2 regions of the Enterococcus sp. DIV0800 genome follow, and region 2 is predicted to be linked to the other one. Evidence: a T-box and tRNA genes for the amino acid it is inferred to sense, from the RefSeq annotation. Region 2 holds a T-box; the other holds one or more tRNA genes.
The links. The T-box of region 2 lies ahead of IGI54_RS02535 (valine--tRNA ligase). A T-box ahead of a tRNA ligase gene usually reads a tRNA of that ligase, here a tRNA-Val.

Region 1 (11,489 bases), 580 kb from region 2:
ATTCTGATATTGTCGATCTTCGATTAGACCCAAGTAACCAATAATAGAAGTCAACGGGGTGCGAATGTCATGACTGACATTTGTAATCAACTCGTCTTTCGATTTTTCGATCGCTCGTTCATCCTCGATGGCCGCAACCGTGCTGTCAACCAATCCATTGATACTGTCAACGACCTTGCTGAGATCTCCCCGTAGTTCGAAAGGAATGCGGTAATCGTAATTTCCATTAGCGATGTAGTGCAGCTCATTAATGATGTGACGCAGCTGCATTTGACGATAACGACGAATCAAACGCCAAAAAACAATTAAAATATCAATGATCACGAAAAAGGGAATAACAAAGTTTCGCCCGCTCCAAAAAATATCACTGTCTAAGCTATTGGCAAAGATGTTTTTGGAACGATAGATCGCATCGGACAAATCAGGCGAGTTGTTTAGCATCTGAGTGAATAGAACCATTATTGCCACATTTAATAGAAGCAATAGAATAACGGTGACGATTCCCTCAGCAATTAATTCGCTGACTTCCTTTGATGTGAGGGTGATTCTTTTTTTCTTTTCTACATTATTTTGCATCAATCTTATAACCCACACCCCAAACGGTTTGGATCACTTTTTCACCATCAGTCGCTTCTTCGATCTTATCACGTAGGTGACTGACATGAACCATGACCGTTTTCGCTGAGACGATACTTTCTTGTTTCCACACGCGTTCGAAGATTTCGTCTGCTGAGAAAACACGATTTGGATGACTTGCCAGTAAATACAGAATTCCGAATTCTAACGCAGTCAATTGAATTTCTTTTCCGTCCACGGTTTTTACTTCGTGAGAGTCTTTATTAATGATCAATGACTGGATTTCTAAAATGTCTGGTTGATCCTCGGCGACATGCATCTGTGTTCGACGCAACAAAGATTTTACCCGTGCCATGACTTCCAATGGATTAAACGGTTTTGTCACGTAGTCATCCGCCCCTGCGACTAAACCTTTGATTTTATCCATATCGGTTGTTTTAGCCGTTAACATGATTATGGGGATTTGAGACTCCTTACGTAACTCTTTAACCACCTGCATGCCATCCATGACCGGCATCATGATATCTAATAGAAGCAAATCGATATCGTTCGTCGTCCGTAGCTTGCTCAAAGCTTCTTTCCCATCATAAGCTTTAACGACTTCATATCCTTCGTTATGCAAATAAATGCTTAGTAATTCTACAATTTCTTTATCATCATCAGCAACTAGTACTTTCATTAAATGATTCCTCCGTCCATTTGTATATCCTTGCCTCTCTATTTTACCAAAGAAATGATAGGAAGGCGAAAGACAGACCCGGGAGTTAAGGAAAAATAAAAAATAAAATAGCGAAAATTAAATTGGAATTTGTTTACTTAGCCGGTTACAAAATCTGAAAAAGCGAACAAAAATACGTTATCTATATTTATTCATCGTGTTTGAAAAAAGTGGATAAAATTCTCTTTTTTTTGTTGACCAAATTCATTAAAACTGCTATATTATTTTATGTTCTGAAACAGCGCAAAAACATTTCGGAACACCTAAAATAATTGTTGACAGATAGCTGTCTATCAGTTATTCTAACAAAGTCGCATAAAGCGATGACGACAACTTCTTCAAAAATTAATTGAAAAAAGTTGTTGACATTCACTCAGTAACCTGTTAAGATATAAAAGTTGCTGAAACAAAGCGACGAACAACGTAGACCTTTGAAAACTGAACGAATAAAACAAACCAAATGTGTAGGGCGCTTCTTTTATAGAAGCAAACAACATAGCAAGCAATATGCTAGCAAGTCAATTATTACAATTGAGCTTAACAATCGCAAGATTGTTTCAAACACTTTTTATGAGAGTTTGATCCTGGCTCAGGACGAACGCTGGCGGCGTGCCTAATACATGCAAGTCGAACGCTTTTTCTTTCACCGGAGCTTGCTCCACCGAAAGAAAAAGAGTGGCGAACGGGTGAGTAACACGTGGGTAACCTGCCCATCAGAAGGGGATAACACTTGGAAACAGGTGCTAATACCGTATAACAAGTAAAACCGCATGGTTTTACTTTGAAAGGCGCTTTTGCGTCACTGATGGATGGACCCGCGGTGCATTAGCTAGTTGGTGAGGTAACGGCTCACCAAGGCAACGATGCATAGCCGACCTGAGAGGGTGATCGGCCACATTGGGACTGAGACACGGCCCAAACTCCTACGGGAGGCAGCAGTAGGGAATCTTCGGCAATGGACGAAAGTCTGACCGAGCAACGCCGCGTGAGTGAAGAAGGTTTTCGGATCGTAAAACTCTGTTGTTAGAGAAGAACAAGGATGAGAGTAAAAAGTTCATCCCTTGACGGTATCTAACCAGAAAGCCACGGCTAACTACGTGCCAGCAGCCGCGGTAATACGTAGGTGGCAAGCGTTGTCCGGATTTATTGGGCGTAAAGCGAGCGCAGGCGGTTTCTTAAGTCTGATGTGAAAGCCCCCGGCTCAACCGGGGAGGGTCATTGGAAACTGGGAAACTTGAGTGCAGAAGAGGAGAGTGGAATTCCATGTGTAGCGGTGAAATGCGTAGATATATGGAGGAACACCAGTGGCGAAGGCGGCTCTCTGGTCTGTAACTGACGCTGAGGCTCGAAAGCGTGGGGAGCAAACAGGATTAGATACCCTGGTAGTCCACGCCGTAAACGATGAGTGCTAAGTGTTGGAGGGTTTCCGCCCTTCAGTGCTGCAGCTAACGCATTAAGCACTCCGCCTGGGGAGTACGACCGCAAGGTTGAAACTCAAAGGAATTGACGGGGGCCCGCACAAGCGGTGGAGCATGTGGTTTAATTCGAAGCAACGCGAAGAACCTTACCAGGTCTTGACATCCTTTGACCACTCTAGAGATAGAGCTTCCCCTTCGGGGGCAAAGTGACAGGTGGTGCATGGTTGTCGTCAGCTCGTGTCGTGAGATGTTGGGTTAAGTCCCGCAACGAGCGCAACCCTTATTGTTAGTTGCCATCATTTAGTTGGGCACTCTAGCGAGACTGCCGGTGACAAACCGGAGGAAGGTGGGGATGACGTCAAATCATCATGCCCCTTATGACCTGGGCTACACACGTGCTACAATGGGAAGTACAACGAGTCGCGAAGTCGCGAGGCTAAGCTAATCTCTTAAAGCTTCTCTCAGTTCGGATTGTAGGCTGCAACTCGCCTACATGAAGCCGGAATCGCTAGTAATCGCGGATCAGCACGCCGCGGTGAATACGTTCCCGGGCCTTGTACACACCGCCCGTCACACCACGAGAGTTTGTAACACCCGAAGTCGGTGAGGTAACCTTTTGGAGCCAGCCGCCTAAGGTGGGATAGATGATTGGGGTGAAGTCGTAACAAGGTAGCCGTATCGGAAGGTGCGGCTGGATCACCTCCTTTCTAAGGAAATAGTTCATCTAAGATGAACGTTACGGAAACTACACAGGATTGCTTTTATTCGTTCAGTTTTGAGAGGTTTACTCTCAAAAATCGTTCATTGAAAACTGGATACAGAAACACATTTTTTTAAACAAACCGAGAACACCGCGTTGAATGAGTTTTTTAATAAGTTCAATTGCTTATTTATTACTAAGGAACATGATCGCTCATGGGAATTAGTAAGACCCTTGACGAAAGTCAAGATAAGGTTAAGTGAATAAGGGCGCACGGTGGATGCCTTGGCACTAGGAGCCGATGAAGGACGGGACTAACACCGATATGCTTCGGGGAGCTGTAAGTAAGCTTTGATCCGGAGATTTCCGAATGGGGGAACCCAGCATCTTTTATAGGATGTTACTTTTCAGTGAATACATAGCTGATTAGAGGTAGACGCAGAGAACTGAAACATCTAAGTACCTGCAGGAAGAGAAAGAAAATTCGATTCCCTGAGTAGCGGCGAGCGAAACGGGAAAAGCCCAAACCAAGAGGCTTGCCTCTTGGGGTTGTAGGACTCCGATATGGTAGTCCAGTGAAATAGTCGAAGGACCTGGAAAGGTCTGCTAGAAAGGGTAAAAGCCCCGTAGACAAAATTTGACTGGCACCTAGGAGGATCCTGAGTACGGCGGAACACGAGGAATTCCGTCGGAATCCGGGAGGACCATCTCCCAAGGCTAAATACTCCCTAGTGACCGATAGTGAACCAGTACCGTGAGGGAAAGGTGAAAAGCACCCCGGAAGGGGAGTGAAATAGATCCTGAAACCGTGTGCCTACAACAAGTTAGAGCCCGTTAATGGGTGATAGCGTGCCTTTTGTAGAATGAACCGGCGAGTTACGATTACTTGCGAGGTTAAGTTGAAAAGACGGAGCCGTAGCGAAAGCGAGTCTGAATAGGGCGAATGAGTAAGTGGTCGTAGACCCGAAACCATGTGATCTACCCATGTCCAGGTTGAAGGTGCGGTAAAACGCACTGGAGGACCGAACCCACGTACGTTGAAAAGTGCGGGGATGAGGTGTGGGTAGCGGAGAAATTCCAAACGAACTTGGAGATAGCTGGTTCTCTCCGAAATAGCTTTAGGGCTAGCCTCAGAGTAAGAATGATGGAGGTAGAGCACTGTTTGGACTAGGGGCCCATCTCGGGTTACCGAATTCAGATAAACTCCGAATGCCATCCATTCATCTCTGGGAGTCAGACTGTGAGTGATAAGATCCATAGTCGAAAGGGAAACAGCCCAGACCACCAGCTAAGGTCCCAAAATAACTATTAAGTGGAAAAGGATGTGGGGTTGCACAGACAACTAGGATGTTGGCTCAGAAGCAGCCACCATTTAAAGAGTGCGTAATAGCTCACTAGTCGAGTGACCCTGCGCCGAAAATGTACCGGGGCTAAATAGTTTACCGAAGCTGTGGAACATACCAATAGGTATGTTGGTAGGAGAGCGTTCTAAGGGCGTTGAAGGTAGATCGTGAGGACTGCTGGAGCGCTTAGAAGTGAGAATGCCGGTATGAGTAGCGAAAGACAGGTGAGAATCCTGTCCACCGAATGACTAAGGTTTCCTGGGGAAGGCTCGTCCGCCCAGGGTTAGTCGGGACCTAAGCCGAGGCCGAAAGGCGTAGGCGATGGATAACAGGTTGATATTCCTGTACCCGTTGTTTTTGTTTGAGCAATGGAGGGACGCAGGAGGCTAAGGAATCAGACGATTGGAAATGTCTGTCCAAGCAATGAGTCTTGAGGCGAGTCAAATGCTTGCTTCTCTAAGGACAAGTTGTGATGGGGAGGGAAATAATAGTACCGAAGTTCCTGATGTCACACTGCCGAGAAAAGCTTCTAGTGAGAAAACAATGGCCCGTACCGCAAACCGACACAGGTAGTCGAGGAGAGAATCCTAAGGTGAGCGAGAGAACTCTCGTTAAGGAACTCGGCAAAATGACCCCGTAACTTCGGGAGAAGGGGTGCTGATCTAACGATCAGCCGCAGTGAATAGGCCCAAGCGACTGTTTATCAAAAACACAGGTCTCTGCAAAATCGAAAGATGACGTATAGGGGCTGACGCCTGCCCGGTGCTGGAAGGTTAAGAGGAGTGCTTAGCGTAAGCGAAGGTACGAATTGAAGCCCCAGTAAACGGCGGCCGTAACTATAACGGTCCTAAGGTAGCGAAATTCCTTGTCGGGTAAGTTCCGACCCGCACGAAAGGCGTAACGATTTGGGCACTGTCTCAACGAGAGACTCGGTGAAATTTTAGTACCTGTGAAGATGCAGGTTACCCGCGACAGGACGGAAAGACCCCATGGAGCTTTACTGCAGTTTGATATTGAGTGTTTGTACCACATGTACAGGATAGGTAGGAGCCGTAGAAGTCGGGACGCTAGTTTCGACAGAGGCGCTGGTGGGATACTACCCCTGTGTTATGACCACTCTAACCCGCACCACTAATCGTGGTGGGAGACAGTGTCAGATGGGCAGTTTGACTGGGGCGGTCGCCTCCTAAAGAGTAACGGAGGCGCCCAAAGGTTCCCTCAGAATGGTTGGAAATCATTCGCAGAGTGTAAAGGCACAAGGGAGCTTGACTGCGAGACCTACAAGTCGAGCAGGGACGAAAGTCGGGCTTAGTGATCCGGTGGTTCCGCATGGAAGGGCCATCGCTCAACGGATAAAAGCTACCCTGGGGATAACAGGCTTATCTCCCCCAAGAGTCCACATCGACGGGGAGGTTTGGCACCTCGATGTCGGCTCGTCGCATCCTGGGGCTGTAGTCGGTCCCAAGGGTTGGGCTGTTCGCCCATTAAAGCGGCACGCGAGCTGGGTTCAGAACGTCGTGAGACAGTTCGGTCCCTATCCGTCGCGGGCGTTGGAAATTTGAGAGGATCTGTCCTTAGTACGAGAGGACCGGGATGGACTTACCGCTGGTGTACCAGTTGTCTCGCCAGAGGCATCGCTGGGTAGCTATGTAGGGAAGGGATAAACGCTGAAAGCATCTAAGTGTGAAGCCCACCTCAAGATGAGATTTCCCATTTCTTTAAGAAAGTAAGATCCCTGAGAGATGATCAGGTAGATAGGTCAGGAGTGGAAGTGCAGTGATGTACGGAGCGGACTGATACTAATCGATCGAGGACTTAACCAAAAATTGATTCAAGGTTGTTTAAAAACGTTTCTGATCCAGTTTTGAGTGAACGAAGTTTACTCAAACAAATAGTGTGGTGGCGATAGCGGGAAGGATACACCTGTTCCCATGTCGAACACAGAAGTTAAGCTTCTTAGCGCCGATTGTAGTGAGGGGTTGCCCCTTGTGAGATTAGGACGTCGCCACGCGAATTTATGGGGGTTTAGCTCAGCTGGGAGAGCATCTGCCTTACAAGCAGAGGGTCAGCGGTTCGAACCCGTTAACCCCCATTTTGAGCCGTTAGCTCAGTTGGTAGAGCATCTGACTTTTAATCAGAGGGTCACTGGTTCGAGCCCAGTACGGCTCATAAGTATATGCGGGTGTGGCGGAATTGGCAGACGCACTAGATTTAGGATCTAGCGCCTTACGGCGTGGGGGTTCAAGTCCCTTCACCCGCATTTTATTTTTTTTGTAGTTGCCGGCTTAGCTCAGTTGGTAGAGCATCTGATTTGTAATCAGAGGGTCGAGGGTTCAAATCCTTTAGCCGGCATCGACGCGGAAATAGCTCAGTGGTAGAGCACCACCTTGCCAAGGTGGGGGTCGCGGGTTCGAACCCCGTTTTCCGCTTTCCTGAAGACCAGGGGAAGCACGCCGGGGTGGCGGAACTGGCAGACGCACAGGACTTAAAATCCTGCGGTGAGTGATCACCGTACCGGTTCGATTCCGGTCCTCGGCATTAACAAAATAAGCACCCGTAGCTCAATTGGATAGAGTACTTGACTACGAATCAAGGGGTTAGAGGTTCGAGTCCTCTCGGGTGCATCGTTTTTTTTATTTTCCGGGAAGTAGCTCAGCTTGGTAGAGTACTTGGTTTGGGACCAAGGTGTCGCAGGTTCGAATCCTGTCTTCCCGATTAAATTGAAGGTGAAAGCCTTCTTTTTTTTTACCCAAAATTAAAGAAAGTCATTCTCCTTTATTTCAGACGCTAAATTCGATATAATTATGGTCAGGAATAGTCAATAGGAGGCGATATTATGAGTAGAAATACCTCTGATTTGATCGAATCTTACTTGAAAAATATTTTAGAAAATAGTGAAATAATCGAAATTCGTCGAGCTGAAATGGCGCAACTATTTAATTGTGTCCCTTCTCAGATAAATTATGTCATCAATACACGTTTTACTTTTCAACGGGGCTATTTGGTGGAGAGTAAACGCGGCGGTGGCGGCTATATTCGAATCAGTAAAGTGAAGATTTCCGATCAACATTACTTTTTGGAACAGTTAATGGATTCATTTGGTAATGAAATTTCTGAGGCGAATGCTTTTGGGATTATTCAAAAATTGTTTGAAGAGGCAATCATTACCGAAAATGAAGGTAATTTAATGTTAAGTGCGGTTTCTAAAAATAGTCTTGGAATTAGTCAAATTGAAAATAGGTTGCGTGCAAGAATTCTTCATGGATTCTTGGAACGTTTAAGTTATGAGAAGAAGGAGTGAGGGATATGGATCAGCTGTATACAGAACGCGCAAAAGCAGTTTTGGCCATTGCTCAGCAAGAGGCCAAGTATTTTAAACATCGCTCGGTTGGCTCAGAACATTTACTGCTAGCTTTAGTGATTGAGCAGCAAGGGATCGCTGGTAAAACATTGCGGCAAATGAGTTCGAGTGAAAATGATGTTCGTGAAGAAATTGAGCACATGACCGGATATGGATCAGTCAAGTCTTATCCTGAAGGCGGCTACTTGCCATATTCTCCTAGAGCCAAACAAATATTGATTTTTGCAGATGATGAAGCAAAGCGTTTTAATGCGAAATTAGTGGGAACCGAACACATCTTACTGGGACTACTGCGAGATGATGAAATCTTAGCGTCGCACATTTTAGTGAACCTTGGTTTGAGCTTACCTAAGATGCGTCAATTATTATTGAAAAAAATGGGCGTCAATGAAGCTGGAAACGGCAATCAAGGTGCAGGAAATCGGCGTAAAGCGGCGGCTAAACCAGCACCAAGTAATTCTCAAGGAACGCCAACCTTAGATGGTTTAGCACGGGATTTAACTAAATTAGCTCGTGAAAAACGGCTTGACCCAGTGGTTGGCCGAGACAGTGAAGTTCGGCGGGTCGTTCAAATCTTAAGTCGTCGTACCAAAAATAATCCCGTCTTAGTAGGTGAGCCTGGTGTTGGTAAAACGGCGATCGTCGAAGGCTTAGCGCAGCGGATCATTTCTGGTGATGTGCCAGAGGATATGCGCGGAAAACGTCTGATGATGCTGGATATGGGTGCGTTAGTGGCCGGAACGAAATATCGCGGTGAATTTGAAGATCGTTTGAAAAAGGTAATTGATGAAATTTACCATGATGGACAAATTATTTTGTTCATTGATGAATTGCATACCTTGATCGGAGCGGGTGGTGCTGAAGGCGCAATCGATGCTTCCAACATTTTGAAACCGGCCTTAGCTCGTGGTGAGTTGCAAACGATTGGAGCTACGACCTTAGATGAATACCAAAAGTATATAGAAAAAGATTCCGCTTTAGAACGCCGTTTCGCGCGGGTACAAGTAGAAGAACCTACACCGGAAGAAGCGGAAGAAATTTTGAAGGGCTTACGTCCACGTTATGAAGATCATCACGGTGTTGAGATTACCGATGAAGCGTTACATGCAGCGGTATCCTTATCGGTTCGTTATATTAATTCTCGTCAGTTGCCGGATAAAGCAATTGACTTGATGGATGAGTCTTCCGCAAAGGTTCGGTTGGATTCCACCGATGAAGTATCTGAACTTTCTGAACTGGAAGAAGAAGTCGCTGAGTTGGTTTCTGAAAAAGAGAAGGCCATTCAAAATCAAGATTTTGAAGCTGCCGCTCGTTTACGGTTACAGGAAAAACAACAGGCAGAGATTCTTGAACAGGCCAAAATTAAAGCAGCGAAACAAGAAAATGGTTATCTTGATCAAGTCACGGATGAAGATGTAGCTGCAGTAGTTTCCCAGTGGACTGGGGTGCCATTACAACAATTAGAGAAAAAAGAGAGTCAACGTTTGTTAGACTTGGAAAATGTCTTGCATAAACGAGTTGTTGGTCAAGAAGAAGCGGTTCAAGCAATTTCTCGTGCGATTCGTCGGGCGCGCAGTGGGTTGAAAGATCCGAATCGTCCGATTGGGTCATTTATGTTCTTAGGTCCCACTGGTGTCGGTAAAACAGAATTAGCGAAGGCTTTAGCTGAAGCAATGTTTGGCAGTGAGGAAGCATTGATTCGGGTGGATATGTCTGAGTACATGGAAAAATATAGTACGAGTCGTTTGATTGGTTCACCTCCGGGCTATGTTGGCTATGAAGAAGGCGGACAGTTGACAGAAAAAATTCGTCAAAAGCCTTACTCCGTTATTCTGTTGGATGAAGTAGAAAAGGCGCATCCCGATGTCTTTAATATCTTATTGCAAGTTTTAGATGACGGTCATTTGACAGATTCTAAAGGGCGGAAAGTGGATTTCCGCAATACGATTTTGATTATGACCTCAAATATCGGTGCGACTGAGATTCGGGAAGAAAAAAATGTCGGCTTCACGGTCAAGGATATTACCAAAGACCACGTAGCGATGGAAAAACGGATCATGGAAGAATTGAAAAAAGCGTTCCGTCCAGAATTTCTTAACCGAATCGATGAATCGGTCGTCTTCCATTCATTGGACCAAGAACAGATTCATGAGATCGTAAAAATTATGAGTCGTTCTGTCCTAGATCGAATGAAGGAACATGAAATCAAAGTAAAAATCACACCAGCTGCTTATGATGTGATCGGTAAAGTTGGATTCGATCCTGAATATGGCGCACGTCCAATTCGTCGAGCGTTGCAAAAGGAAATCGAAGACCGCTTAGCTGAAGCCTTATTGTCTGGTCAAATTCAATTAGGTGATGCCGTAACGATTGGAGCCAGCAAAGGCAAGATCACGTTGACGGTCAAAAATCATAAAGAAGAAAAGATACCAGAAAAAGTTTAATCACTTTAGTCAATCAGAGGATGGGAATTTTCCCCTCCTCTTTTTTTTTGCGAGTTCCACTTCACGCTTTAGCGTGACTAGTGGAATCGTATGCGTGGTGAGAGATAAATGCATTTTTTGTGGGTTTCGAAAAATGCATTCCTAAATTTGAACTAGTTGTGTTAGAAGTTGAGTAGAAAATTTAAGTGACAGCAGCTAACGCTTAGTTGGAAACTTTGGAAAGCTGTGATAGTATGGGAAAGTCTAAAAAAGATACTGCGCTATTTTATGGCGAATGACAGGCTTCAGACTAATAGCTTCGTTGAATGGACTGAAGACAGCGGGTATCCGTGGGACTTTTTGAATTAGGAGGATGTACCATGATCGAATTAATTGCGACGGCGGAATCAATGACGCAAGCAGAAGCCTTATTGGCAGCCGGCGTGGATACTTTATACATAGGAGAAGAGGATTTCGGATTGCGACTGCCCCATTCTTTTTCTCGTCAGGAGCAAATCGACTTGATTCATTTGGCGCATAGTCAAGGAAAGAAAGTCAATATTGCTTTGAATGGCATTATGCATCCAGGAAAAATGAAAAAAATTCCTGAATACTTAGCCTTTTTGGCACAAGCACAGCCAGATCACGTAGTCGTTGGTGATACGGGCGTGATTTATTTGTTGCAAGAATATGATTTGCCTTATATTTATGATGCTGAAACCTTGGTGACGAATGCTCGTCAAATCAATTTTTGGCAGAAAAAGGGCGCTGTTGGAGCGGTCTTAGCGCGAGAAGTCCCTTTTGAAGAAATGAAAAAACTAAAAGGTCACGTAGATGTTCCGGTAGAAATTCTTGTTTATGGGGCGACGTGTATTCATCAATCAAAGCGTCCTTTGCTAGATAATTATTTCAATTATACGAAGCAAGAGGAAAGCGCGGCAAAAGAGCGG
Region 2 (11,489 bases):
TGATTTACCTGAACCGGTACTACCGATAAAGGCGACTGTTTCTCCCGGATTGGCGGTAAAACTGACATTACGAATTACCGGACTTTCCGCATGCCCAGGATAAGCAAAAGTTACATCTCTGAATTCCAATGTACTTTTCTCTTTTGGTTCCACAATTGCTGCTGGATTGTCTTTAATCAGCGGGTCCATATCAAAAATTTCTTGGATTCGTTGCGCAGACACATTAGCCCGTGGATACATCATAAAGACCGTTGCGAAAAGCATAAAGGAGAACAACGCATGGAAAATATATTCGATGAAGGCGATCAACGTACCAACTTCTAAACTTCCTTGATCGATCTGAATTGTCCCATTCCAAATAATCAATACCATCACAATATTAAATAGAAAGAAAAAGCCCGGCTGTGCGACCGCCATTAAGTGAAACAGGCTTTTCGAACTATTGGTGTATGCATCATTGACTAAACGGAAACGCATTTCCTCAAATTTTTCATTCACAAAGGCTCGAATCACTCGCAAGCCTGAAAGATTTTCACGCAAAATACCGTTGATATTATCCAAATTATTCTGTTGCTTGGTTGATAATGGCTCTGAATATTTCGCAATCAACAAAACGGCTAATAATAAGATCGGCAAAGCCAACAGCACATAAATTCCTAAGCCGGGGCTGGTTCGCATAATCAAATACAAACTCATCCCAAACATCATCGGCGTCATGAACCCGGTCGTTAAAATATTTTGCATAAACAACATGATTTGATAGGCATCGTTTGTCGCTCGTGTAATCAAGGAAGGTACCCCGATTTGTTCATATTCTGAATGAGAAAAAGTCTGGACTTTCTCAAACAAATCATCTCGAATCGCCGCTACCATGCGAGAGGTGATCTGAGAGCTGAAATAACGCAAAGAAATACTCATAATGATTCCAACGACTGTAATTGCAATCATTACCATTCCCATCCTCTGAACATAGCTGAAATCGTTATTCCCAATCCCCTTATCGATCATCATGGCCAAAATTGTTGGCAGCCCCAATTCGATTAAAATAAATCCAAATACACTGATGAAATCAAAAAATAATAACTTTTTGTAGCGCCAAGTATACCGCAACATCAACTTCATTTCTTCTCGCCTCTTTCTATACCGTAATGTCTCCAATATAGCATAAATAAAAAACTTTCGCCTAAGAGGAAATTGTTTTTTTATACTCAACTTTTTTTACTTTCTGAAATTTTCTTAGGAAACCTCATTTCACTTCCTAGTTTCTATACTTCTGATTTATTCTGTGATAAACTATAAGTAATTGTTGTAAGAACAACCCAAAGTACGGTGAAATTGTTTTTTCAAGCAAGAAGCAAAGACGAGGCTTCTTCTCAGCGCTTTCGCACAAGCTAAGACGTTGAGCATTAGGAAAGGCTTTCTGAACTCCATCCGCTTTTAAACAATCCGATCAAAATTTTGTTCAGTCGTAACTTAGACTTACCAAAAGACTTACCAAAATTTTCGCTTATTGTGAAAAAAGCTTGTTCATAAAGCTAGACGTAAAAAAACAGGTGGCACCCGCCCCTCATTTTGTCGTGGAAAAAATTGCTATTAAGCAAATAAAGGAGATAGATTCATGATTTACAAAGTTTATTATCAAGAAACCAAAGAGCGCAATCCAAAACGTGAACAAACTCAATCAATTTATGTCGAAGCTGACAACGAAGAAATGGTTCACAACTTATTACGTGATAACACCCCATATAACGTGGAATATATCCAACTTTTAGAAGGCAACCATTTAGAATACGAAAAAGAAAATGCCGACTTCAAGTTAGCGGAGTTCTAATATGAAACTTTCGCTAAAAAACAATGAAACTGGTGTCTTTGCCATTGGTGGATTGGGCGAAATCGGAAAAAATATGTATGGGGTTCAATTCCAAGATGAAATCATCATTATTGATGCCGGGATAAAATTTCCAGAAGATGATTTATTAGGGATTGATTATGTCATTCCTGATTTCAGTTACGTTACCCAAAACATCAACAAGGTCAAAGCACTCGTTATTACTCACGGTCATGAAGACCATATCGGTGGAGTGCCCTACTTATTAAAGCAGGCCAATATTCCGATTTATGCAGGAGCTTTAGCTTTAGCTTTAATCAAAAATAAATTAGACGAGCATGGTTTACTGCGGGATGCCGAACTACACGAGATCAATGAAGATTCCGTAATTCGTTTCCGCAAAACATCCGTCAGCTTTTTCCGGACAACCCACAGTATCCCTGATCCATTAGGTGTAGTTGTGAAGACACCTTCTGGAAACATCGTAGAAACGGGCGACTTCAAGTTCGATTTCACACCAGTCGGAGAACCTGCTAATCTTCATCGCATGGCTAAACTTGGTGAAGAAGGCGTCTTATGTCTACTTTCTGATAGTACCAATGCAGAGGTTCCAACCTTTACCAAATCAGAGCAGACGATTGGTCAATCAATCTTACGAATCGTAGAAAAAGTCGATGGTCGGATTATTTTTGCCACCTTCGCTTCTAACATTTCTCGTTTGCAACAAGCTGCATCTGCCGCCGTTGCGACCGGTCGAAAAATCGCGGTCTTTGGTCGCAGCATGGAAAATGCCATCGTCAACGGTCAAAAATTAGGCTACATTACTGTACCTGATGGGACCTTTATCGATGCTCATGAAATGAATCAATTGCCAGCCAATGAAGTTATGATTTTATGTACCGGCTCGCAAGGTGAACCTATGGCGGCTCTTTCCCGGATCGCTAACGGGACCCATCGTCAGATTCAAATCCAACCAGATGATACGGTGATCTTTTCAAGCTCACCAATCCCTGGGAATACGACCAGCGTCAACCATTTGATCAATCTGCTGTCCGAAGCCGGCGCCGAAGTAATTCATGGAAAAGTCAACAATATCCATACTTCCGGACACGGTAGTCAGCAAGAACAAAAATTGATGTTGCGCTTAATGAAACCAAAATATTTTGTTCCCATCCATGGTGAATTCCGGATGCTGAAGATCCATACTGGCTTGGCCCAAGACACCGGTGTCCCAGAAGAAAATTGTTTCTTGATGGAAAACGGTGATATGTTGGCCCTAACAGCTGATAGCGCTCGCCGCGCCGGTCACTTCACTGCGACCGATGTTTATGTTGACGGCAGCGGGATCGGTGATATCGGCAATGTCGTTCTCCGTGATCGTCGAATTCTTTCGGAAGAAGGATTGGTTTTGGCAGTAGCGACTGTTGATATTGAGAAAAAAGAAATTTTAGCTGGTCCAGACATCTTATCCCGCGGATTCGTTTATATGCGTGAATCAGGTGAAATGATCAACGAAGGCCAACGGATTTTATTCCATGCGTTACGAGAAGCGCTGAATGAAGGCAATTGCAACGAAGCGAAGCTTAAAAATGCAATGGTCGGTGCCTTACAACCGTTCTTATTTGATCAAACAGAACGCCATCCGATGATTCTGCCAATGATCATGACTCCAGATAATTAATCGAAAGCACTTATCTGTTTTACAGATAGGTGTTTTTTTATTTTGATTGACTGATAAGGTTTCTCTTTTAATTCTTATCTAACCGTCCTTTTTACGCAAAATCAATTATTTTTTTCTTATAAACACGTTAAATTTGATTGACAAATTGATTTTTTATTTGCACAATGAAAGTTAGATAAAAAGGCGCATTAACTATCACTAGTTATTTTAAAAACAATTCAAATCAAGATAAAGGAAGATTAACAATGGTAAGAACACAACGCGTTCATCGGAGCCACATCATTGACGGCGCCTATCAGCTGATTCTCAATGAGGGCTTTAAGAAATTTCACGCTCGTAATATCGCTCAGCACATCTCCTGCTCGACACAGCCAATCTATCGTGAGTTTGAGAATTTGGCTGAATTGAAGGCGGTACTAAAAAATCGTATCTTAGTGAAGTACACGGATTTTTTAGACGATCAAGACCCTAAAAATCTACGAGCATTGTCCGCCACCATCGTGAATTACGCGACGGACTACCCCGAAGAGTTTTACCGCTTTTTCTTACAGGATTCTGAAACGATCCAAGCCGTTAAAGAAGTAACCTATACTTTCTTTACAACCATCTGCGCAGAAAAAGAGCATCCTCATGCTTTTGATTTCTTTTGGCAGTATTGTATCGGAAAAGCTGCTTTGGCGGTAAACAATGCCAATCACACGGAAACGTTGGAGGAAGATTTATTTTTTCAAAGCTTCCTTAGCTAAAACTCAAAAATAAAATAAACAAAAAAAGCCTTAGAGAATTTTCTCTAAGGCTTTGTCATATTATTGCTTATTAACGTTAGTTGCTTGAGGTCCGCGATCGCTTTCTTCAACATCGAAAGTTACTGCTTGTCCTTCTTCTAATGTTTTGAAGCCGTCGCCTTGGATTGCTGAGAAATGTACGAATACATCGCTGCCATCTTCGCGAGTGATGAAGCCAAAACCTTTTTCTGCGTTAAACCATTTTACTGTTCCGTTTTCCATGAATAAAATCCTCCTCGTGCTTTAGCACTTATTGATTGTAACATTGCCAGCCTACGAAAAGGGCATCGTCTATATACCAACTCGTATCTAAAACAAAATTACACTAATATTTTAACATTGGTGTTATTCTCTGCGCAAGGGTTTTCAATCTCTACTTTAAGTACTTTTCTTCACGCAAACTGAAATATTTGGTTTCTCCGGTGATAATATGGTCCAATAATTCGATTCCCATCATCTCACCACACTCCCTCATCCGTTCTGTAAACTCTAAATCATTTTGCGAAGGGACTGGATTTCCTGAAGGATGATTATGACCTAAAACTACTCGAGCCGCGCTGATTCGCACTGCTTCACGAAAAATTTCTCGTGGATGAGCGATACTTTGATTTAGCGAACCGATAAAAAGTGTTTTTTGCGAAATGATCTCATTTTTGGTATTGAGAAAAAAAGCGACCAGATGCTCTTGCTGATAATCCTTCAACTCACTAATCAACTGCTGCCCTAATGAAAGACTCGACTGAACCCTTCCCATTTTTGGCTGCAGTGCACAATTGATTCGGTAGCCAAATTCCATCATCGCTTTTAATTCGATCGCTCGTGTCTCGCCAATTCCCTTGAATTGCTGTAACTCTTGCACGGTCGCTTGTTTTAATTCATATAAGCTTGGAAAGGTTCGTAAGATTGTTCCGGCTAATTCCATAACATTTTGCTGACGCGAGCCGTTCCGTAAAATAATCGCCAATAATTCTTGGTCCGATAAATGTTTTTCACCAGTTCGCAACAGACGTTCCCGCGGCCAGGAACTTTCCGGTAGCTCTTGCAACAATAAACTTTTTTCCATAAAAAACTCCTTTACCTACTTTTCTTTAAAGTACGCAAAGGAGTCAACGTTATGCTTCTAAAAAGTCAATCACCTGGTGTAAGGTGGGTAGTACCGCTACTGTCTTTGCTTCTAATTCGCTAGTTGGCGCAACAATATCCGGAACCATCACCACTGGTACCCCCGCACCTTCTGCTGCTAGAATCCCATTTTTAGAGTCCTCTAAGACTAGGCCGTCTGCCGGATTAATCCCCAAGCGATCTGCAGCGATCACAAAAATTTCTGGATCAGGTTTCGCAAACTTTACATCTTCGGCTGAGACGATATCAGAAAATTTGTCGCGAATGCCAGCATGCTCCAATAATATTTCAATGACTGGTCGCACATTGCTAGAGGCCAACACACGCGGGATATTCTTTTCTTCCAAATAGGTTAATAACTCGTGAACGCCTGGCTTCAAATCAACCTCGCCTGTTTCGAAGCGGTCATGAGCCAGCCCCCAGCTTTCATCGATGAATTTTTGAACCGTCGCTTCACCGTGGTCCGCATACATTTCATGGAGCGCTGCCCAGACTTCTTCGTCCGAGATCCCAATGAAACGCTTGTAGGTCTCTTTAGTGAAGGGGATGTCATATTTTTCAGCTACTATTAAATTCGCGTCCTGATAAATCGACTCTGTATCAAACAACAACCCATCCATGTCAAAAATAATTCCCTTAGTTTTTTTCATCGCTTCCTCCTATATTTAATAATAATTGACGTACTTCAGAGACGAAGTACAACGATCCTGTAATTAAAAGTAAATCATCCTCTGCCATATCCTCCAACAATTCCCCCAACCCAAATTGCCATAGTGAAACGACGCTAAACTGATTGTTTTCCCGATCATCATAGCGGGCGAGATCCATTGCCTTAGGATATTCAAAGGTGGTTAAATAAATCCGTACATTGGGAATTTCTTGTAACAACGCCAGCATTTGATCAATATCTTTTGTCTCTAAGGCTGAAAACAGCACTTTGACATTGTAATTACGAAATTCTTTTTTAACATTTTCTACTAAACGCTTCATAGCGTGGCTGTTGTGAGCACCATCCATTACGATCAATGGCTCATCGCTGACCTTCTCCATCCGAGCCGGCCATTGAGCATTGGCTAAGCCTTTTTGAACCGTTTTCTCGTCAAAAGGTAGCCGCTGTTGTTCACAATACAAGCGGAACAGCTCGATAGCGACTCCCGCATTTTCTACTTGATGACGTCCTAAAAGTGGGACTTTCAACGAAGAAAGCTTACCCGCTTGGTCGTTAAAGGTAAATAGTTCTCCCCACGTTGGATCAGGGTGTAAATAGTTGACGGTATATTCTTTGCCATAGCGATACATCCGAGCTGTTTCCGCTGCGGCTTTTTCAGTAATCTCAATTAGTGGTCCTTTATTAATTTTACCAGTCACAACAGGAATATTCTTTTTGATAATGCCCGCTTTTTGAAAGGCGATCTCATTTAACGTATCCCCTAAAATGTCCATATGATCATAGCCGATCGTCGTGATTGCCGTCAACATTGGCTCCACAATGTTGGTTGAATCTAATAAGCCGCCTAAGCCGACTTCCACCACCGCTACGTCTACTTCTTTAGTCAAAAAATAATCCAACATCATAGCCGTTAAAATTTCAAATTCAGTGATGCCATTGATTTCTGGCTGCTGATCCAATTCTTCCACTAAAGGTTGGAATTTTTCCACCAACTGAATCAAATCCTGATCACTGATTGGCTTCGCGTCGATCGCGATTCGTTCGTTAAACTCTTCGATATAGGGGGAAGTAAAGCTCCCTACCGTCACTCCTGCTTCAATTAACAAACTGCGTAAATAGGCCACGGTAGAACCTTTACCGTTGGTTCCGGCAATATGGATCACGGGAACCTTTTTTTCAGGATTGTCTACTTTGTTTAATAATGCTTGCACACGTTCCAGCCCTGGTCTTGAGCCAAATTTTTGGCGGCTGTGAATCCAAGCAATCGCTTCTTTTATCGTCAAGATTTCTCGCCTCATTTATTCTTCAACTTTTTTATATTTCTATTCGTTCTCTTGCCTCTCTAGTATAGCAAAATTTATCTGAGAAAGATTGTCTCGCGCAAAAAAGCAGAGCCTGTGACAAAAATCTTGTCACAGGCTCTGTTTACGAGTAAACGGCGTTCCAGTAATAGTTTCTTGCTTGAAGCTAACCACTTCTATCACGGCCTCAAGAAAATATTATGAAATCGTACGCAAGCTTTCGATCCGATCTTGTACGGCCGCTTGTTTTTCTAAATAATCTTTTTCTTTCGCCCGTTCTTCATCAACGACCGCTTCAGGCGCGTTGGCAACAAATCGTTCATTGGCTAATTTTCCTTGAACTCGTTTGACTTCGCCAGTCCATTTAGCTAATTCTTTTTCCAGACGTTTGATTTCTTCTTCGATATTGATCAAGCCAGCCAGTGGCAGATAAATTTCAGCTCCGGTTAAAACGGCTGACATCGCTAAATCAGGCGCAGTAATATCGCTAGCAATAGTCAACTCTTCTGGATTACAGAAACGCTCGATATAGCTTGTATTTTCGATTAAGAACGCTTCAACCTTAGGGTCACTAGTTTTGATCAACAAAGTGATTGGTTTTGAAAGCGGTGTATTCACTTCAGCCCGAATATTCCGAACCGAGCGGATTAATTCCTTCAAGACTTCCATGCCCTTCGCGGCGGTCTCATCGTTGTTCTCCGGTTGAACCACCGGATAATCAGCGACGACTAATGATTCGCCGGTATGTGGTAGTTTCGCCCAAATTTCTTCCGTCACAAATGGCATGATTGGATGCAATAGGCGTAATGTTTGATCCAAGACATGGACTAAGATACTCTTGTTGGTTTTCTTAGCCGCTTCGTCTTCACCGTAAAGAATTTCTTTACTCATCTCGATATACCAGTCACAGAAATCATCCCACATGAAGTTATACAATTGACGTCCGGCTTCGCCAAATTCAAATTGGTCAAAAAGACTCGTCACTTTTTCAATCGTTTCATTCAAGCGAGTCAGAATCCAACGATCGGCAACCGTCTTCTCACCAGAGAAATCAATGTCTTCTGACGTGAAATCCTCCACGTTCATAATCACGAAACGAGAGGCGTTCCAGATTTTATTGATAAAGTTCCAGGCAGCGTCCATTTTTTCATAACTGAAGCGCACATCTTGACCTGGTGCAGAACCAGTGGATAAGAACCAGCGTAAGGCATCTGCACCATATTTTTCGATGACATCCATTGGATCAATTCCGTTGCCCAAAGATTTACTCATTTTACGGCCTTGTTCATCACGAATCAACCCGTGGATCAGCACATTTTTAAATGGTCGTTCGTCCGTGAACTCCAAACTTTGGAAGATCATGCGGCTGACCCAGAAGAAAATAATATCGTAGCCAGTGACTAACGTGCTAGTTGGGAAGTAGCGCTTATAATCTTCACTGTCTTCATCTGGCCACCCCATCGTAGAGAAAGGCCATAAAGCAGAGCTAAACCACGTATCCAAAACATCTGGATCTTGTTCCCAATTTTCGCTGTCGGCAGGAGCATCCATACCTACATACATTTCACCGGTTTCTTTGTGATACCAAGCAGGGATCCGATGACCCCACCATAATTGACGAGAGATTACCCAATCATGAACGTTTTCCATCCAAGTCATAAAGGTACTGTTGAAGCGTGGTGGGAAAAATTCTACCGCATTGTCTGTTGCTTGATTTTTCACCGCTTGATCAGCAAGAGGTGCCATCTTAACAAACCATTGGGTTGATAAGCGCGGTTCCACAACGACACCTGTTCGCTCTGAATGTCCGACACTGTGAACCATTTTTTCGACTTTAATCAAACGACCGATCTCTTTCAAATCAGCGACGATCGCCTTACGAGCTGCGAAACGATCCATCCCAGCATATTTGCCAGCCAGTTCATTCATGGTGCCATCTGGATTCATTACATTTACTCGCGGTAAGTCATGACGATTACCCACCTCAAAGTCATTAGGGTCATGAGCCGGTGTAATTTTCACGGCACCCGTCCCAAATTCACGATCCACGTAACTATCAGCGATGATTGGGATTTCTTTGTCCAACAATGGCAAAATCGCTTTTTTACCAATCAAATCTTTATAGCGATCATCTTCTGGATGAACCGCGATTGCTGTATCGCCTAGCATTGTTTCCGGACGCGTCGTTGCGATTTCTAGCACACCACTGCCGTCAGCTAATAGATAAGAAACATGGTAGAAGGCGCCTTCCACGTCTTTATGAATTACTTCAATATCTGATAAGGCTGTTTTTGCTTGCGGGTCCCAGTTAATAATATATTCGCCGCGGTAAATTAAGTCCTTTTCATATAAAGAAACGAAAACCTTACGAACCGCATCTGATAACCCATCATCCAGAGTAAAACGTTCACGGCTATAATCCAGTGATAAGCCTAGCTTCGCCCATTGTTCACGAATGTGTCCAGCATATTCTTCTTTCCATTCCCAAACTTGATCGACAAATTTTTCACGACCAAGATCATAACGGGAAATCCCTTGTTCCCGCAATTTTTCTTCTACCTTTGCTTGAGTTGCGATACCGGCATGGTCCATTCCCGGCAACCATAACGTGTCAAAGCCTTGCATCCGTTTTTGGCGAATGATCATATCTTGTAAAGTCGTATCCCATGCATGGCCTAAATGCAATTTTCCCGTTACATTTGGCGGCGGAATCACGATCGAGTAAGGTTTCGCCTGTTTATCTTCTGACGGCTTGAATAAATCTTGATCTAACCATTTTTGGTAACGACCCGCTTCAACTTCTTGCGGATTGAATTTTGTTGGTAAATTTTCAGTCATAACTGTTCCTCCTAAAATTGATTGATAAAAGTTTTGGCTCGGTTCGTTTGCGGATAAAGTTGGGCTGACAGCTATCTCAAAAAAAATTCTTTATCTTCGAACGCATACGATGAGGCTAGACTGCAGACACGCCGTATTGAATCAAACATGGATGTCGATTTTAAGCTAGATGAACTGCAAAAAGCCTCACTCGCAAAAAAAAGTCCTAAAACACAAATGTGTTTTAGGACGTAAATTACGCGGTACCACCTAAATTGCAGAAAAATTTTCTGCCGCTCAAGCATGTGTTAACGGTCATGTGCCGTGCGTTCCTACTGATTTCAAAACGCAAACTCCCAAGCTACCTTCTGTAAGTCAAAGTGAAAATGTTGCAGCAGATCATTTTCTCTCTAAAACATTTGAGCTTACATACTCTTCTTGATCATCGTATGAATCATTCTACAATGAACTTGAAAACTTGTAAAGCCTTAGCGAGCTTATTGACCATCAAAATAAATCAAGGTCTGCAATTCCGAAGTTAAATCGATATAGTGAACATGCACATTTTCTGGGACCTTCAAGGGATCAGGGGCAAAGTTTAAAATAGCCGTAATACCACTCGCCACCACTTGATCGATGGCACCTTGAGCAAACTGGCTAGGAACCGTCGAGATCGCCACCGTAATTTGCTTTTCTTCTAAGACCTCGCTTAACTCTTCAATAGAATAAATTGGATAGCCGCAAATCTCTGTGCCGACTTTCTCCGGATCATTATCAAAAGCGCAGACAATATTTAAATTCTCATTCCGTCTAAAATTATTATTCAGCAAGGCTTGGCCCAAATTTCCACAGCCGATTAAGGCAATTCGTTTTTCTTCTTTCGTCTCCAACATGTCGCTAAAAACTTTGATTAAGTCATTGACATCATAGCCATACCCACTGCGTCCTAGCTCGCCAAAATGTGAGAAATCACGGCGAATCGTCGCCGAACCAACTTGGGTCATTTTGCTAAGCTCAGAAGACTTCACGCGATTGACACCATTTTTTTCTAAATTTTTTAAGCAGCGCAAATACAATGAAAGACGTTTCGTCGTTGCTTTTGAGAGAACGGGTTTTTCAATTATGCGGTCCATAATGACGCTCCTTTGTTAAAAGTTTCACATAAATAATTTTAGCATGAATGTTTTTGTTTAACAATCCTTTGTCAAAAAAAAAAGCGCCAAATGTTGCAAAAGAGCAAGAAATCAATTTCGATTTCTTGCTCTTTTTTAATTATAATAAGTCA

Region 1: it encodes a tRNA-Val, which carries the amino acid that the T-box ahead of IGI54_RS02535 (valine--tRNA ligase) is inferred to sense. The anticodon was not compared.

The regions. Positions count from the first base shown of each region.
Region 1 is NZ_CP187898.1:2,448,708-2,460,196, reverse strand. Features, by position in the region: gene IGI54_RS11850 (sensor histidine kinase) at 1-576, opposite strand, end outside; gene IGI54_RS11845 (response regulator transcription factor) at 566-1,255, opposite strand; rRNA gene IGI54_RS11840 (16S ribosomal RNA) at 1,861-3,419, shown strand; rRNA gene IGI54_RS11835 (23S ribosomal RNA) at 3,666-6,578, shown strand; rRNA gene rrf (5S ribosomal RNA) at 6,651-6,766, shown strand; tRNA gene IGI54_RS11825 (tRNA-Val) at 6,775-6,847, shown strand; tRNA gene IGI54_RS11820 (tRNA-Lys) at 6,852-6,924, shown strand; tRNA gene IGI54_RS11815 (tRNA-Leu) at 6,934-7,015, shown strand; tRNA gene IGI54_RS11810 (tRNA-Thr) at 7,035-7,107, shown strand; tRNA gene IGI54_RS11805 (tRNA-Gly) at 7,113-7,184, shown strand; tRNA gene IGI54_RS11800 (tRNA-Leu) at 7,208-7,293, shown strand; tRNA gene IGI54_RS11795 (tRNA-Arg) at 7,306-7,379, shown strand; tRNA gene IGI54_RS11790 (tRNA-Pro) at 7,397-7,470, shown strand; gene IGI54_RS11785 (CtsR family transcriptional regulator) at 7,589-8,056, shown strand; gene IGI54_RS11780 (ATP-dependent Clp protease ATP-binding subunit) at 8,062-10,560, shown strand; gene IGI54_RS11775 (peptidase U32 family protein) at 10,920-11,489, shown strand, end outside.
Region 2 is NZ_CP187898.1:543,753-555,241, reverse strand. Features, by position in the region: gene IGI54_RS02575 (ABC transporter ATP-binding protein) at 1-1,122, opposite strand, end outside; gene IGI54_RS02570 (DNA-dependent RNA polymerase subunit epsilon) at 1,619-1,831, shown strand; gene rnjA (ribonuclease J1) at 1,833-3,509, shown strand; gene IGI54_RS02560 (TetR/AcrR family transcriptional regulator) at 3,755-4,255, shown strand; gene IGI54_RS02555 (cold-shock protein) at 4,316-4,516, opposite strand; gene radC (RadC family protein) at 4,668-5,357, opposite strand; gene IGI54_RS02545 (HAD family hydrolase) at 5,407-6,066, opposite strand; gene IGI54_RS02540 (bifunctional folylpolyglutamate synthase/dihydrofolate synthase) at 6,053-7,384, opposite strand; gene IGI54_RS02535 (valine--tRNA ligase) at 7,586-10,225, opposite strand; T-box leader at 10,447-10,659, opposite strand; gene IGI54_RS02530 (redox-sensing transcriptional repressor Rex) at 10,702-11,337, opposite strand; gene thiI (tRNA uracil 4-sulfurtransferase ThiI) at 11,477-11,489, opposite strand, start outside.